3 regions of the Vallitalea okinawensis genome follow, and region 2 is predicted to be linked to each of the others. Evidence: riboswitches for the same ligand, from Rfam matches in the RefSeq annotation. Region 2 holds a riboswitch; each other region holds the start of a gene.
What was found. A riboswitch is a leader RNA that binds a small molecule or an ion and turns the genes downstream of it on or off. The one in region 2 is predicted to bind thiamine pyrophosphate.
Positions count from the first base shown of each region.

Region 1 (5,221 bases), on a different contig from region 2:
CACATGCTTCTAAAGCTTTTACAACTGGAGCCATCTTTGTTGCCTCTGGACGTGTACCAAAAATACTCATTACTTTGAGTTTTCCCATTTTTTCATTCTCCTCCTTAATCTAAAAACTTCCATATAAAATCTTATCATTTTTAACTTTAAAACACAACATTATATTTTCTTTCTTAATCGGCTATAATTCAATGTTCATCATTATTTGATTATAAATTCAATCTAACATCCATCTATATAAGTACAATTAAACAATTACTATAAATCTAGTAATTATTTAGAACTATTCAACTTATAACTTAAATAATAATATTGAACTAAAGAAAAGACCTTTGCAATATTTAGTTCAATATCTATTATTAACATTTTTTTCATCATTATGATGTATCATGACAAAAAGATAGTTATCGTGCTTTTACGTTTCAAAAAGAGTTAATCCGCTGTTTTTGATAAGTATTTAACAAATTTAATTTGTTACAATTATTACTATTATATAACAAATTATTAAGTTATTCTGAAATCATCTTTATTATTATGTTAAAATTAGATATTATTCGACAATTTACCCTTTGCACATTTGTATATTATAGGATAAAATAGAGATAGGGCTTATACCCTGATGGGGGATGACATGCACTCTGGAACATAACTTGAATAATCAGGTGTATAGGTTTTATTTTACTAATAGGATAAGTGGAAACATGAAGGTTAAAATAAGCGTACAGGAAGGTGCTTAGATGAAAAAAGACAGAGATATAATCGATATAAGCCTCACCACACAAAAAGCTGATGATCTTGAACAAGTATTGAGATTGTATTTTAAACCTTTAAAAGAAAATCATCTATCGGAGCATATCTATCTAACTTACGGAAATATTTTTTCTGTTAGAGAGCTCTATAAAACCGGCGGATTTTATACCGCTCTGGTTTGTTTATTGACTTCGTATTATAATGAACCATCGTTAACTCTGAAGATTGATTCTTTCATTCAGAGCATTAAACCCATTAAGTCTAAAAACTTACAAGAGATTATGGATGATATCGATGGTATCGTAGATCAAATGGAAAAACTCCTCTCTGCAGCTTAGCAGAGAGGAGTTTTTCGCTTTGTTAACAAAATAACCATAGGTAGAGTGTAAATTATAGTAAAATACTTAATGTTGTTGTAAAGCCCGCCTTATTCATGTATAATAGGAATAACAATTACCAAACTTGTCTGAATATTAAATTAGATGCATAAAAATTGACTTCATATTCCATATGTCATAACCTTTGCACAGTACTGAGAACAAGTCAGATAAGACATATAATTATAAGTAGCTGCGCTACATCTTCCATAGGAAGTTTGTAGATTAGGAAAGTCTCCTTGGTGTGAATGAAAACGCTTCAATTTCATCCACTCAATTCAGAGAACTTTCACATAAGACAAAAATAGATACATAATAATAAGAGGGGTGTCAAAATGAAAGATGTTATTACTAATCTTACCATCACACCGGATGTGACATTAATTACTTTAGCCAATGCACCTTCCGATGCTATAATTATTTCAAAAATCTTTAATGCACTAGGAGAAAAGTTAAACATAGATATGATTAGCATGACTCCACCATACAAGGAGAGTATAAGTATTTCTTTTACCATACATGATGAAGATCTAAACGAAGCCATTAAGATCATTAATGAATTAAAACAAAAATATATTGAGAATCTTCGTTTGGATGTTAATTCAACTAATAGTAAGATTTCTTTATACGGTGATGCCATGAAGCATACACCTGGTGTCTTTGCAAAAACATTAGACTTATTGTCTGAGGAAGAAATTGAGATTAAGTTAATCACCACTTCTGAAGTTGATATCAGCTATCTTATCTTTGCTTCAGATGAAACACGAGTAGTAGATACTATATTGAATTACTTTGACCATGTTGAAGTAACTGTAGAGTAAATCACTAAGAGCAAAACACGAACTTTCCTATTCCAAAATAACAGCCTTGTAAGATGATCTTACAAGGCTTATTTTATAGTCACTTTTCATTTTTTTACATAGGTAAAAAGAGCGATATTAATCGCTCTTTTTGATTGGTGCGGATGAAGGGAGTCGAACCCCCACGCCAAGGGCGCTAGATCCTAAGTCTAGTGCGTCTGCCAGTTCCGCCACATCCGCATATTTATTTTGAAGACGATATTTATCTTATCATAGCCTATTATAGTTGTCAAGCACTTCAATAAAAAAATATTTTCCAATCATCAAAAGAAGTAGCAGTTTACAAGGAAAGCCTAAGAGCTAATACTCTCAGACTTTCTATTTAAGATCTCCGTTCTCTAATTCATTGCAGCTTTACCCACCTGCTTAATAGCACTTCTTACTGGTGGAAGCATTAATAAAGCTATTGTAATAACTGCTTCAGGTACTAAATAACTTAAGTTGTAGTAAGCTGAATAGAATATTGGTCCAATGCCTTCTGGCGCATATTCACCGAAAAAGATATAGCCTGATAAGAAAGCGAAAACGAAACGTCCACTTACAGCAACTAAATAACCTATTGTTAAACTATATTTACCTTTTCTAAAGAACCCAGATAATCCGAGCATACCAAATGCTAAGATGTAATCAAAAATTAACTGAACAGGGTGGATAACATAGGGTCCAAGAATCAATTGTAGTAAGCCGTATGTCATTGCTGATAATAGGCCTTGAACAGGACCAAACCAATAACCGATTAATACAACCATCAACATACTTAATAAAGTAGCTGAACCACCGTTCACCAATGGGAATAATGTTGGAATTGGAATCTTCACAAAGGATAATGCCGTACCAAGTGCAAGTGCTACAGCTGAATAAACTAATACCTTAGTATTAAACCTTTTTCTACTGTTGCCGATACCTACGGCAAGAAATAAGATAATGACTGCTAATATACCCATTACGGATTTACCCATAATAGAATCAAAAAATGCTTGCATGTAACATGCCCTCCTCAAAAATTCATTATAAAGAACTGAGACAAAAGAGCAACGAAAAAGCCTTCCTGTTAAGGAAGGCTTGAAATATCTAATTTATAAAATATCCGCTTCCCTACGCCAGTATAACCTGGATCAGGTAATAAGGGTCAGTAATATACTTCTCAGTCCGAAGACTCCCCTAGCTCCATTATTCATGTTCTTTGCTTTCATTATAGTGTATTCACTTTTTTTAGTCAATAGACTTTGTAAAACAACTCTATTTGCATATTACTAATAGGGTCAAGAATGCAAGGAATTCTATTACGCCAGCTGGGAAGACGTCCATGTCTTTGACAGCTGGGCTCACCGTCCATGGTTCGCGGCTCCATAGAACACCTTGCATTCTTTTCGATATCAAATTATTCTTTGTTGTGTATTAAAAAATCTTCATTAAGCCATTAATCCGAACGATCTGCAATTCACTACTCCATAAACATCTTAACTACTCTTATTGTATAACAAATACGCAGTTACATAAAAATATCGTAAACAATTTTCAGCATTAAACCAACGAATACTGCTATGAAGACGGGTCTGATGACTTTTGCACCGTTCTTTATAGCTAACCCTGAACCGATCCAGTGTCCTGCCATGCTGCAGATGGCTGCTGGTATGCCGATAAAGAAAAGTACCTTACCATGGATGATAAAGGTAATTAACGCAGCTATATTAGAGGTTAGATTGACGATCTTTGCATTACCAGATGCTGTAGTCAAGTCAAATCCTATGAACCCTGTATAGAATAGGATCAACAACGTCCCTGTTCCTGGACCATAGAATCCATCATAAGCACCTATTAAGAACGCCGACAATATGGATAGAAGGATAACTTTTGCCATGGGCAAGTTCTTCTTCTCCTCCTTACCAAAACCTCTTTTAGTCATCAGATATATTCCTATAACAGGCAATGTAATAACTAAAACGATTTGTATAACTCTTTCGTCCATCTCTAATACAAGTCGTGCTCCTAAAGCTGATCCAATGAATGCACTGACTATGGATACCAATGCCGCCTGCAAGTGATATCTTTTATTTTTTATAAAGCGCAAAGTAGATAGAAATGTACCTACAGCTGCAGAGAATTTATTCGTACCTAAAGCAAAATGTGCTGGTATACCTGCAAAAAAGTAGGCTGGTACGGAAATTAACCCACCACCACCAGCTATGGAATCCACTAGTCCTGCGAAAAAGACTAAGAGGCAAATAATGCCTAATTGTACCCATGAAATATCCATTTTGTTTCCCCCTTATCCTGTATACATGTTGCCTTATCTGTTATTATAACTTAGCCATGGAAGAAAGTATACAGGATAAAGTATATCAACAAAAAGTAGAGTATTTTAGGTTTATCACGCTTATTTAATTCCTGTTGTACTGATTCCATCTACCAAATACCTCTGGAAGATGATAAATAAAGCAAATGGAGGTACTAAGGATAATACAGACATTGCGAACATGGCTCCCCAATTAGAAACTGAATTTGGGTCAGCGAACATTTTAAGTGCCAAGGATACAGGATACTTCTTCGCATTTTGTAAATAAAGTAATGGAGCTAAAAACTCTTGCCATTTCCAATAAAATGAAAAAATTGCTGATGTTATTAATGCTGGTTTTAATAGTGGAAATATAATCCTACCGAAAATTTGAATCTTTCCACATCCATCTATTTTGGCTGATTCATCTAAAGACTTTGGTATTCCATAGATGAATTGAATAATCATAAAGATAAAGAATGGTACACCAAAAAATGAGGGTAATATAAGGGGTGCATAAGTATTTAACCATCCCAATTTTGAAAATAAGATATATTGAGGTATAATCAAAACTTGGTTAGGAAGCATTAGAGTCAAAATCATGCATGCAAAGAAAATCTTTCTTCCTACAAACTTAATTCTTGAAAAGCCAAAAGCCACCACTGAAGAAGATAATACTTGCGCAATTGTCGATGTAATGACTATAAAGAATGTATTGGCAAAAAAGCGCCCAAAGGATATACCACCAAATCCTTTCCATCCCTCTATATAATTTGTGAACTCCCATTGATCAGGAATTAAAGAACTTGCATTTCCAAATATCTCAGCATTATTCTTGAAAGAACTTGCTAATAACCAGAGAATCGGGTAGAGCATAGTAAATGCCAATGCTCCTAACAACAGATGAAACATCAGTGAATTTATATTTCTTGAACTCTTTCCTTTCACTTTAATCCTCC
Region 1 covers NZ_PQDH01000009.1:125,934-131,154, forward strand. The annotation lists gene wecB (non-hydrolyzing UDP-N-acetylglucosamine 2-epimerase) at 1-88, opposite strand, end outside; gene C1Y58_RS20710 (hypothetical protein) at 738-1,088, shown strand; gene C1Y58_RS20715 (ACT domain-containing protein) at 1,463-1,948, shown strand; tRNA gene C1Y58_RS20720 (tRNA-Leu) at 2,084-2,167, opposite strand; gene thiT (energy-coupled thiamine transporter ThiT) at 2,326-2,970, opposite strand; TPP riboswitch at 3,063-3,160, opposite strand; gene C1Y58_RS20730 (TSUP family transporter) at 3,480-4,244, opposite strand; gene C1Y58_RS20735 (carbohydrate ABC transporter permease) at 4,365-5,174, opposite strand; gene C1Y58_RS20740 (carbohydrate ABC transporter permease) at 5,212-5,221, opposite strand, start outside.
Region 1: it holds a riboswitch for thiamine pyrophosphate, as region 2 does, so the genes downstream of both, thiT (energy-coupled thiamine transporter ThiT) here and thiW (energy coupling factor transporter S component ThiW) in region 2, are expected to answer to the same signal.

Region 2 (5,221 bases):
GCCAAGTCTGAAGATTTATTTCACTGGTCAAATATTCAAACATTATCTATTGAAGAAAGCTTCTACGATTGGGCACCTAATGGACCATCTGCAGGTATGGTTATCGATGATCGTAATAATTCAGGATCCTTGTTAATGTTTATACATGGTGAATACGATGATAAACATGGAGCTGCATTAGCAGTACTTAAGAGTACGGATTTATTAAGTTGGTATAGCTAATGGATAACTCCAAAAGATTAACCCTACCTAAGTGATTTTTTAGGTAGGGTTATATGAATATTATCTCATTTAGGCATCATTTCTTAGTATATTAATATCTTCTCCATCCAATACTTTATTGACATTACGAATGGCACACATTTTACCGCACATGGAACAGGTTTTTTCATCTTCAAGTTTAGCGTCCTTACGATAGCGACGAGCTTTTTCGGAGTCAATAGCTAAGTCAAACATCTTGTCCCAATCCAGTTGTTGTCTTGCATGGCTCATAGCATTATCCCAAGCTCTAGCACCTGGAATTTTCTTTGCAATATCACCAGCATGAGCGGCTATCTTTGATGCGATAATACCTTCTTTCATATCATCTAGAGTAGGTAACCTTAAATGTTCGGCAGGCGTTACATAACATAAGAAATCGGCACCTGAAGAAGCTGCAATAGCTCCACCAATTGCACCAGTAATGTGGTCATAGCCTGGGGCTACATCTGTTACTAAAGGGCCTAATACATAGAAAGGTGCATTATGGCATAGCTTTTTCTCTAATAGCATATTAGCCTTAATTTCATCTAATGCCATGTGGCCAGGACCCTCTATCATAACCTGAACATTCTTAGCCCAAGCTCTTTTTGTTAATTCACCTAAAGTAATCAGCTCTTTAATCTGGGAAGCATCAGTGGAATCTGCAATAGAACCAGGACGACAAGCATCACCAAGGCTGATGGTAATATCATATTTAGCACAAATGTCTAATAGCTCATCATAATATTCATAAAACGGATTTTCATTACCTGTTAATTCCATCCATGCAAACATCAGTGAACCACCACGCGATACAATATTGGTTAGTCGTGGGTTTCTCTTAAAAGTTTCAGCACTTTCTCGATTCATACCTGCATGAATGGTAACGAAGTCTACACCATCTTGACCATGTTTATCAACGACATCAAGAAACTCTTTAGCTGTTATGTCTTTCAATTCTTTTTCATAAAAACCAAATGCATCATATACAGGTACAGTACCAATCATGGCTGGAGACATATCAACGACACGCTTTCTGAACTCCTCGGTTTTTCCGTAATTACTTAGATCCATAATGGATTCTACATGCATGTCAATAGCCGTTTGTACTTTCTCAAGTTCTTTTTCGATGTTATAGCAATCTTTTGAAATTCCAAGGTTGACGTTAATTTTCGTTTTACAGCCTTCTCCAATACCTTCAGCACTAATACTTGTATGGTTCTTATTAGCTGGTATGACGATAGTTCCCTTTGCTATCTTTTCTCTAAGTGTATTAATGTCCATATTTTCTTTGTTAGCAACAATTTTCATTGCTTCAGTTACGATGCCTTTTTTAGCAGCATCCATTTGAGTTGAATATGTCATGGTATTATCTCCTTTTATATCATAATAAAGATTTAGTTTTGTTTCTTTAATAAAGCATTAAATTTCTTAACTTCTGTTGTAGGATTACTACAATTTAATATGGCAGAAATAATAGCAGCACCGTCTAAAATCTTTAAATACTCAGAAGTTAAGTTATTGGGTGTGATACCACCAATTCCATAGATAGGTATATCTTTAATGGTAGCTCTAATCTCTTCTAATACGATTAAAGAGATTAACTTAGTATTGACTTTAGTGGATGTGTGGAAAAGTGCACCTACACCTACATGGTCTGCACCAGCCTTTATGGCATCATAAGCTTCTTGGCTGTTATGAACAGATGCTCCTAAAAGCTTATCAGGTCCAAGAAGTTGTCGAGCGATATCTAAAGGCATATCACTCTGACCCAGATGAATGCCATCAGCATCAATGCTTAGTGCGACATCAATTCGATCATTAATAATGAATGGAACTCCAAATTCATGGCATAATTTTTTTAGTCTGCTTGATTCTTCATATTGGACTCGAGTATCAGCATACTTATTTCTGTATTGAAGAACATCAATACCTGCTTCAAGACAGAGTTTCACTTTTTTCTCCAACAGATCAAATGGTATTCGATGATCTGTTACGAGATATAATTGTTTATTTGAGTTCATAGCGTTTCAACTCATTTATTTTCTTTACTGGTATACACTTCATAACAATAATCGCTATGAGTGATCCAGCTACTGTGCTGATGATAAAAGGTGGAATGAAGAAGAAAGCACCATAACTACTTCCCATAAAGATATTAGCGATTGGAATAGCTATTAATGCACCCAATAATCCAGTTCCAATGATTTCTCCTATGGCTGTTATGTACATGTTTTTGAAGTAGTGATGAAAGATACCAGCCAATAACGCTCCAACCATACTACCAGGGAAAGCTAATAGGGATCCCATTCCTAACAGGTTACGAATTAAAGAAATGAGAAAAGCATTTAAAACCGCATAAAATGGTCCAAGAAATATAGCTGATATGACGTTAATAAAATGTTGGATAGGAAAACATTTTGAGACACCTATTGGTATGTACAGTTGGCTAAGTGCTACACCAATAGCAATAAATAAAGCTGAAATGGTAATTTTACGTGTATTTACCTGCATTGAAAACCCTCCTTTGTCAATACTTAATCACATGATGACACTGAATGGTTATCTATTAGTTGAGTGGGTAAGAAAGCATGGTTTCATACAAATAAATATAAAAAGACAAATATAAAAAGCACAACTGTAGAGTTGTGCTTATAAGTCAGAAATAATTATTATATGCTTCCCTACGCTGGTATTAACCAGATCAGGTCAAGGGTCAAAGAATTAAGTTCTTTATCTCAGCTGGCATTACCAGCCCCCCTAGCGATTCTTATTAAGTTTTCAATTGCATCATAACATAGATTGATTATTTAAGCAAGATATATTGGATGTATTTACTAGATAATTCATGCAAAAATCCGAATGAATTTTGGTTGTTTGCTTATATTGAGTGTAAATTCACTGCATAAGTTAATAATATATTTAGAAATATTATTCTTTTGACAAAGTGCAACTTGACTGATAAAATTATAGAGATGTTTAAATAGATATTAACAAATACCTAATGGAGTGGTGAAATTTGAAAGATACGATTATCATAGGCATAGCTGGGGGGACCGGCTCTGGTAAGACAACTTTAGTAAAAAAGCTAACTGAACAATTTGGAGAGAAAGTTGTGACATTATGTCATGATTACTATTATAGAGCACATGATGAATTATCACTGGAAGAGAGAGCAAGACTGAATTATGATCATCCTAATGCATTTGATACAGATATGTTAATTCAGCATCTCAATCTATTAAAAAAAGATGAATGTATTGAACGACCAGTATATTCTTTTGTAAGTCATAATCGCATGGAAGAAACAGTCAATGTGCAACCTTCCCGTGTTATTATCGTTGAAGGTATTTTAATTTTTGAAAACAAAGAACTTCGAGATGCTTTCGATATTAAAGTCTTTGTTGATACAGATTCAGATGTACGTATTATCCGCCGTTTATTAAGAGACGTTAAAGAACGCGGTAGATGTTTAGATGCTGTTATCGATCAATATCTAACAACAGTTAAAATCATGCATGAAGAGTTTGTTGAACCAAGTAAAAAGTATGCTGATATTATTATCCCAGAGGGTGGCTATAATAAAGTTGCTTTATCTATGCTTATTGATAAAATAAATGCACTATTATCGGAATAAATAGAGGGTGGCTCTGACGCCACCCTCTTTCTATGTCTATTCTTTATATTCTCTTGGTGTAATGCCTAAAATTGATTTAAAATCATTGATCATATGGGGTTGATCTGCATACCCTAGCTTTGCTGCAAGATCAGCCCAATGAGGAGTAGAATCCATTTCTAATTCCTTATTTAGTTCCTGCAACCTGAACATGCGTATGATCCACTTAGGATTTACGCCTACATAGGTATCAAAATCTCTTTGTATACTTCTAATATTCTTATTGAAGTTTTTAGCAACCATATCAACAGAAGTTATGGACTTATTTTCTCGTATATAGTTGATAACTTTTTCTACAAATAAACCTTTATTATCTACTGGATGTGCGTAGTTAAGTAAGAGATTTTCCATATATACAACCTTTTCTTCAGTGCTATTCAAATCCTTCAGATTTTCCCATTGAGTAGGTTCAAGTATTTCACCAATTTGGATTTTTTGATTTGTAAATGTACTCATTTTTACCTTTGTCAAGTTGTTAAAAGCACCTATTTTGAATTTGATTCCTAAGATCTCACCAGAACTCTGCAGATGATATTCAAACAATTTTTTAACGACTCCTTCTACAAAAGTAGAATCACCATAATGAACAATATTGATATGAGGATTGGGAATAATTTGTTGATTAAATACTTTCCCATCAGGAAGATTCCACTTAATGGACCAAAATAATTCAACTATATGCTTTAAATCATTACTTGGAGGGATTATATTGAAACTTGTTTGATTCTCAAGTTCATTCATATGCACAATAGCATTTAAATAGTCTGGTTTCATATTAATAACCTCCTTTTTTATGTCGCATTTCTACAATACATTTATATTTTAGAACATTATAATAGTATTATCAAGATTGAAGGAGGTTATTTCTATGAAATTAGTCTATCATTTTTATATTGCTTCAAGCTTAGAAAACATATGGTCAATTCTTACAACTCCAGAAGGAAGTTCAAAAATTTTTTATGGAGCTGAAGTCCATTCAACATTTAAAAAAGGAGACTCTATTCAATATATTGGTCCTGGAAGAGATGGTGACAATACTCTTCATATTCAAGGGATTATTGAGGACGTTAAAGTGAATGAAAAACTTAAGCATACATTTATAGTTGGTGATGCTTATAGAGATAATGGTAATAGATTTTCCTCAACAATAACTTATGAACTCAAGCCATCGGAGCACTTTGTAAAGCTTATTGTTATTCATGATGATTGGGATGAGGGTGACCCAGCCTATGAAAATACAAAAGAAAACTGGTGGCTTATGTTGTCAAATATTAAGACACTTGCTGAAACAGGTAAACCGCTTAA
Region 2 covers NZ_PQDH01000002.1:832,653-837,873, reverse strand. The annotation lists gene C1Y58_RS08770 (glycoside hydrolase family protein) at 1-222, shown strand, start outside; gene thiC (phosphomethylpyrimidine synthase ThiC) at 292-1,605, opposite strand; gene thiE (thiamine phosphate synthase) at 1,638-2,264, opposite strand; gene thiW (energy coupling factor transporter S component ThiW) at 2,251-2,754, opposite strand; TPP riboswitch at 2,905-3,012, opposite strand; gene udk (uridine kinase) at 3,260-3,877, shown strand; gene C1Y58_RS08745 (DUF6597 domain-containing transcriptional factor) at 3,914-4,690, opposite strand; gene C1Y58_RS08740 (SRPBCC domain-containing protein) at 4,785-5,221, shown strand, end outside.

Region 3 (5,221 bases), on a different contig from region 2:
GATCTACGTAAATCACATGATAATCCACTTCTTATGAAATTGTACGAAGATTATTTAGAAAAGCCAAACAGTCATGTGGCACATAATATTCTTCATACACACTATGTGGATCGTGGTCGATATAATGAAAAAGTGAATACAGATGAGTAATAAGAAAGAGCGGTCGAGGGACCGCTCTTTTCTTCACTACATTAAGTGACTGAATATTATCCATCCTGACTCAATAAAAGCCAATCTGGCTTCTTTTTTACATTTTTTATCCAAGCGTAATCTCCTCATCTATTGCGTACTTAAGCACTTTGATAATCTAATAAACTAGTATATAATATGGGAAAGGATTGAACGTGATTCTATTATGACGGAGGTTTCATGATGATAGAAAAGGATAGGGGTTCTACTCACTCCAATAGAGTTTATGAATTTAGTAAAAGATTTTCTGAAGTATATACGATTCCTAAGTTTGTAGCAGTGGGAATTAATAAGGCAGAGGAGAAATGGAGTTTTTGGGAGCATCTGCATCACTCCAATGAATATGTTTATATAAGAAAAGGGGCAGTGAAATATTGGTGTGATGACCAAGAACATATTGCACATGCAGGAGACTTTTATATCATCCATCCTGGTCAAAAACATAGGGAAGTAAGTTATATAGAACCCTTAGAATTTATCTATTTGAAATTTAGATATAAGCAAATGGATCAATTAAGTCATCCTCAAGAGCAAATCATCAGAAATGCTGATAAAGATATTGTAACCTTAATGGAACAGATCATTATTGAACTAGAAGAGCAAGAACTCGGTACGAAACAAATAGTAGAAGCTATTATTTTACAATTAATTTGGCGTGTCAAAAGAAGATTAAACCTAAACAATGATTGTGATCAGGTAAAAATTGATAGCAAAAATATTATCGTTCAGGAAGCTATTGAATATATTAAAAGTCATCAACATGAGAAGATTACAGTCAAGCAGATTGCAGAAAACTGTAATGTATCTACAGATTATTTGGCCCATATTTTTAAAGAAATCACAGAGTTTTCACTTCTGCAATATGTGGATCATATTAAAATGGATGAAGCAAGTATAATGCTATTGAATACGGATATGAACATCAGACAAATTGCGTATGAATTAGGTTATAATGATGCTTTATATTTCTCAAAGAAATTCAAGAAATTCTTTAAGCTTTCTCCAACTGACTATCGAAAACAGAATATGCCATAAGGTCAACAGAATAAGCCATTTTCTTTCCTAAAGGTAGATGTATAATTATTTTAATGATTGTTCACCTACTTTTGGGTTTATTAACAAAAATCATTTTTAAACCCTAGATGTAGAAAAAAATATTAAACACTAAAGGATATAAAGTGTATTGAACGGGGGATATAAATGATTAATAATTTCTCTTGCTCCTCTTCATGGAATGTGCATAAAGCTGAGATGAAAGATTTCTCAGGATATGATATGTTAAAAGAAATTAAAGAGTTAGGCTTCAATCAAGTGGAGTTAAACTATAATGTAACTGAACAAATGATAAGAGAGATGTATCCACTTATCGAATCAGGACAAATGACGGTTTCAAGCTTACATAATGTATGTCCAAAAGCATCACCAGAATTTGGACCATCTTCAGTATTTTTAGGGTTTGAGGATAATGACAAAAGGAGACAAGCCATTGAATATACCATTAGAACTGTTGAATACGCAAACAGGTTGGATGCAGAAGCCATTGTCATTCATTCAAGTAAAGTTATTGTATGTCCAGAAGATGATGGGTATTATAATGATAAGCTTCGTCGGGTATATCTTAATGATGGAGTAGAGTCTCAAGCATACAGTCAATTATTTGAAGAAGCTATTTCACTTAGGCAGAGATTTAATTTAGTACATACAGAATTAATAATCAATAGTTTAGAAGAGATATGCAACTATATGGCTAAGAAGAACATACATGTGAAATTAGGGTTGGAGAATAGAGCCAATTACCATGAAATACCTAACTCCGATGAATATGAAATGATTTTCACAGGTTTACAAGGAGCACCTGTTTATATGTGGTATGATATTGGACATGGAGAAATGTTAGACAGGTTAAAGACTTTTGATGGGCACAAAGTACTGGAAAAATATAAGGATAAATTGTTAGGGGTTCATATTCATGATCTTAATGAGAACTTTGAGGATCATTTTGCTCCTTATACGAAAAGCAACGTATTGGATAATTATCTTGAATACATTCATACTGCTCAGATTAAAGTTCTAGAGCTCTGTCAATACAATACACCTGAGATGATAAAAAGTGGAGTAAGTGAACTTATACGAAGGCTCAATTAAAAGAGAGTATGGAAGTGTACATCACCTTATCAATTTATTGAAATCATGTGTTGCCCAGGTGGCTGTTTAAGCGGTGGAGGGCAGATTTCTTAGAAAAACCAAATAGCCATGTGGCACATGAAATTCTTCATACACACTATGTGGATCGTGGTCGATATAATGAAAAGGAGAATGATTAAAAATACCAGATTTAAATTTTGGGAGAAAGGCTTGATACATGATTAAAAAAGAGGTATAATGAACTATAATTTTATATATAAGGGGAGCTTGTGTAATCAGGCTGAGAGTACATCTAATACGATGTAGACCCTCTAACTTGTATGGGTAATGCCAGCGTAAGGAAAATATTATGACCGTGTTTTTAAAACGTGTTGCCTTTGGTAGCGCGTTTTTTCTTTTGTCTTGGATTTCCCTGACTTATTTAGTGGTATTCCTTTTATATAAAATTTTAATATGAGATATAGAGAGGGAGATCATTTTTGAATAGTGCAGTTATTATTGCAATTCTACTGACAAGTGCAGTCTTTTTCGTTAGCATACGTCAGCTCATTGGCATTCAATTTAATGCTAGATTACTGACACGTGTAGGACTTGTTTCCGCATTGACCATGGTGTTATACACCATTAAACTCGTACCCTTTCCACAGGGCGGAGGATGTAGTTTACTTTCAATTTTACCTATTATGCTTTTAGCCGTATTATTCGGCACAGAGGAGGCTTTATTATCAGCCATTGTCGTTGCATTCTTAAAAATTATTGTGCAGCCACCCTATTTTATCATGCAACTGCCTCTTGATTATTTTGGGGCTATGATGGCAGTAGCGTTTGTGCCGATGTTTGGAACGAAGAGTAAAGTGAAACTAGGGTTAGGTGCAGGACTTGCAGTGACATTATCAACATGTTTTAGTATTCTTTCAGGGATTATCTTTTTTGGAGAATTTGCTCCTGAAGGAATGAATACTTGGTTGTATTCAATAGTTTATAATGTAACAGGTTATGGTGTTGAAGCTGCCTTAAGTGTTTTAGTGTTATTATTGCTATCAGCTAATAATTTTGCTAAGTTAAGCGTTTTAAGAAAGAAGGTGATTTAATGACCTTTTCATGGCGTTTAGTAAATGATCAACGTGTTCAGGCTTATTATGAAAAATATTTAGATCATCCATTTGTAAAAGGGCTGGGAGAAGGTACATTGTCACGTGATAGATTTAAACAGTACCTTATTCAAGACTCGCTGTACTTAAAGGACTATGGTAAAGTCTATGCTGGTGCATTTCTGTTGGTGGACCGGATTGAAGATTTACAGTTCTTGCACAGTTGCATCGGTGTGGTGGTTTCTGATGAAACCAATATGCATACCCAGTATTTGATGGATTATGGTCTAGATGTTTATAAAGTGGATAAGGACCCGGTTTTGCCAGAGAATAGAGCTTATCTAGATTACATGCTGAGTTTCTTACCAACAGGGAATGTGAAAGAAATATTTATGTCAGCATTGCCATGTACCCTTACCTATGAACATATCGGGAAAGCGCTTAAAGAAGGTTATAAAGATAACTTGGAAAGTAACTATTACAAGGCGTGGATAGAAGCTTATGCAGGAAAAGAATTTGAAGAGTTTAGTTTGGAATCTTGTCGATTATTGGATCGGATTTGTGAAGGTATTTCTAAAGAGGAAGAAGAACATCTTATTCAGATCTTTTTGACATCCTGTGAATATGAAATGGCTTTTTGGGATATGAGCTATAAAATGAATGAAGGAGAATACTCATGTTAAAAAAAATGATGACAAATCTTAGAGAAAAAACGCCTCTAGTTCATAATATCACCAACTATGTAACAGTAAATGATTGCGCTAATATGGTTTTAGCAACAGGAGGCGCACCTTTGATGGCAGATGATGCGAAAGAAGTTGAGGAGATTGTAGCCATTAGTAGTGCTCTTTATTTAAACATTGGTACACTTAATACAAGAACAGTAGAGTCCATGCTGTTAGCAGGTAAAAAAGCAAATGCCCTAGGAAAACCTATCGTTTTAGATCCTGTTGGAGTGGGTGCTTCTACACTGCGTAATGAAACAGCAGGTCGCTTATTAGAGCATTTTAAAATTGCTGTTATTAAAGGAAATAGTTCAGAAATTCGTGCCCTTTATAACAATGCAAAAACAACCAGTGGTGTGGATGTTCAAGAGGAAGATATGATAACCGATGATACATTGAACTCATCTATTACCTTTGCAAAAAAAGCTGCTTTAAAGTTTGGTAGTATTGTTGTGATCACCGGTTCATTGGATATTATCACTGACGGTAAAAAAGTGGCATTGTGCCGAAATGGACATACATTAATGGCACGAATAACAGGAACAGGCTGTATGCTTGGTAGTATGATTGCTACATATTGTGGTGGACAACCTGATGAAGTTTTTGAAAGTACAGTACATGCCATTGTTCATATGAGCTTTGCTGGCGAAAAAGCTGCCGCAAAAGTATTGGAACGTGAAGAGGGAACCGGTCATTTCAGAATGTATCTCATAGATGAGGTTAGCTTAATGACAGAAGATCAACTAGAAGAAGGTGTACGTGTTGAATACTTTGAAGAATAAATTAGGACTATACTTAGTAACAGATCGTTCATGGGCTGATGAAAAAGGTCTATGCCAACAGGTTGAAGCCAGCCTTAAAAATGGTGTAACATTTCTGCAATTACGAGAAAAGGATTTAGCAAAGGAAAAATTTTTAGTATTAGCCAAGGAAATGAAGAACATTGCCAAGGATTATCAAGTGCCCTTCGTTATCAACGATGCTGTTGATATTGCCCTTGCCTGTGATGCAGACGGTGTACACATTGGACAAGAGGATGATGATGTCGTTAAGACCCGAGAACGCCTTGGT
Region 3 covers NZ_PQDH01000001.1:788,206-793,426, reverse strand. The annotation lists gene C1Y58_RS03680 (NADH-dependent [FeFe] hydrogenase, group A6) at 1-150, shown strand, start outside; gene C1Y58_RS03675 (helix-turn-helix domain-containing protein) at 373-1,224, shown strand; gene C1Y58_RS03670 (sugar phosphate isomerase/epimerase family protein) at 1,390-2,334, shown strand; gene C1Y58_RS27225 (hypothetical protein) at 2,371-2,427, shown strand; gene C1Y58_RS27220 (hypothetical protein) at 2,445-2,513, shown strand; TPP riboswitch at 2,584-2,694, shown strand; gene C1Y58_RS03660 (energy-coupled thiamine transporter ThiT) at 2,814-3,425, shown strand; gene tenA (thiaminase II) at 3,425-4,108, shown strand; gene thiM (hydroxyethylthiazole kinase) at 4,102-4,932, shown strand; gene thiE (thiamine phosphate synthase) at 4,913-5,221, shown strand, end outside.
Region 3: it holds a riboswitch for thiamine pyrophosphate, as region 2 does, so the genes downstream of both, C1Y58_RS03660 (energy-coupled thiamine transporter ThiT) here and thiW (energy coupling factor transporter S component ThiW) in region 2, are expected to answer to the same signal.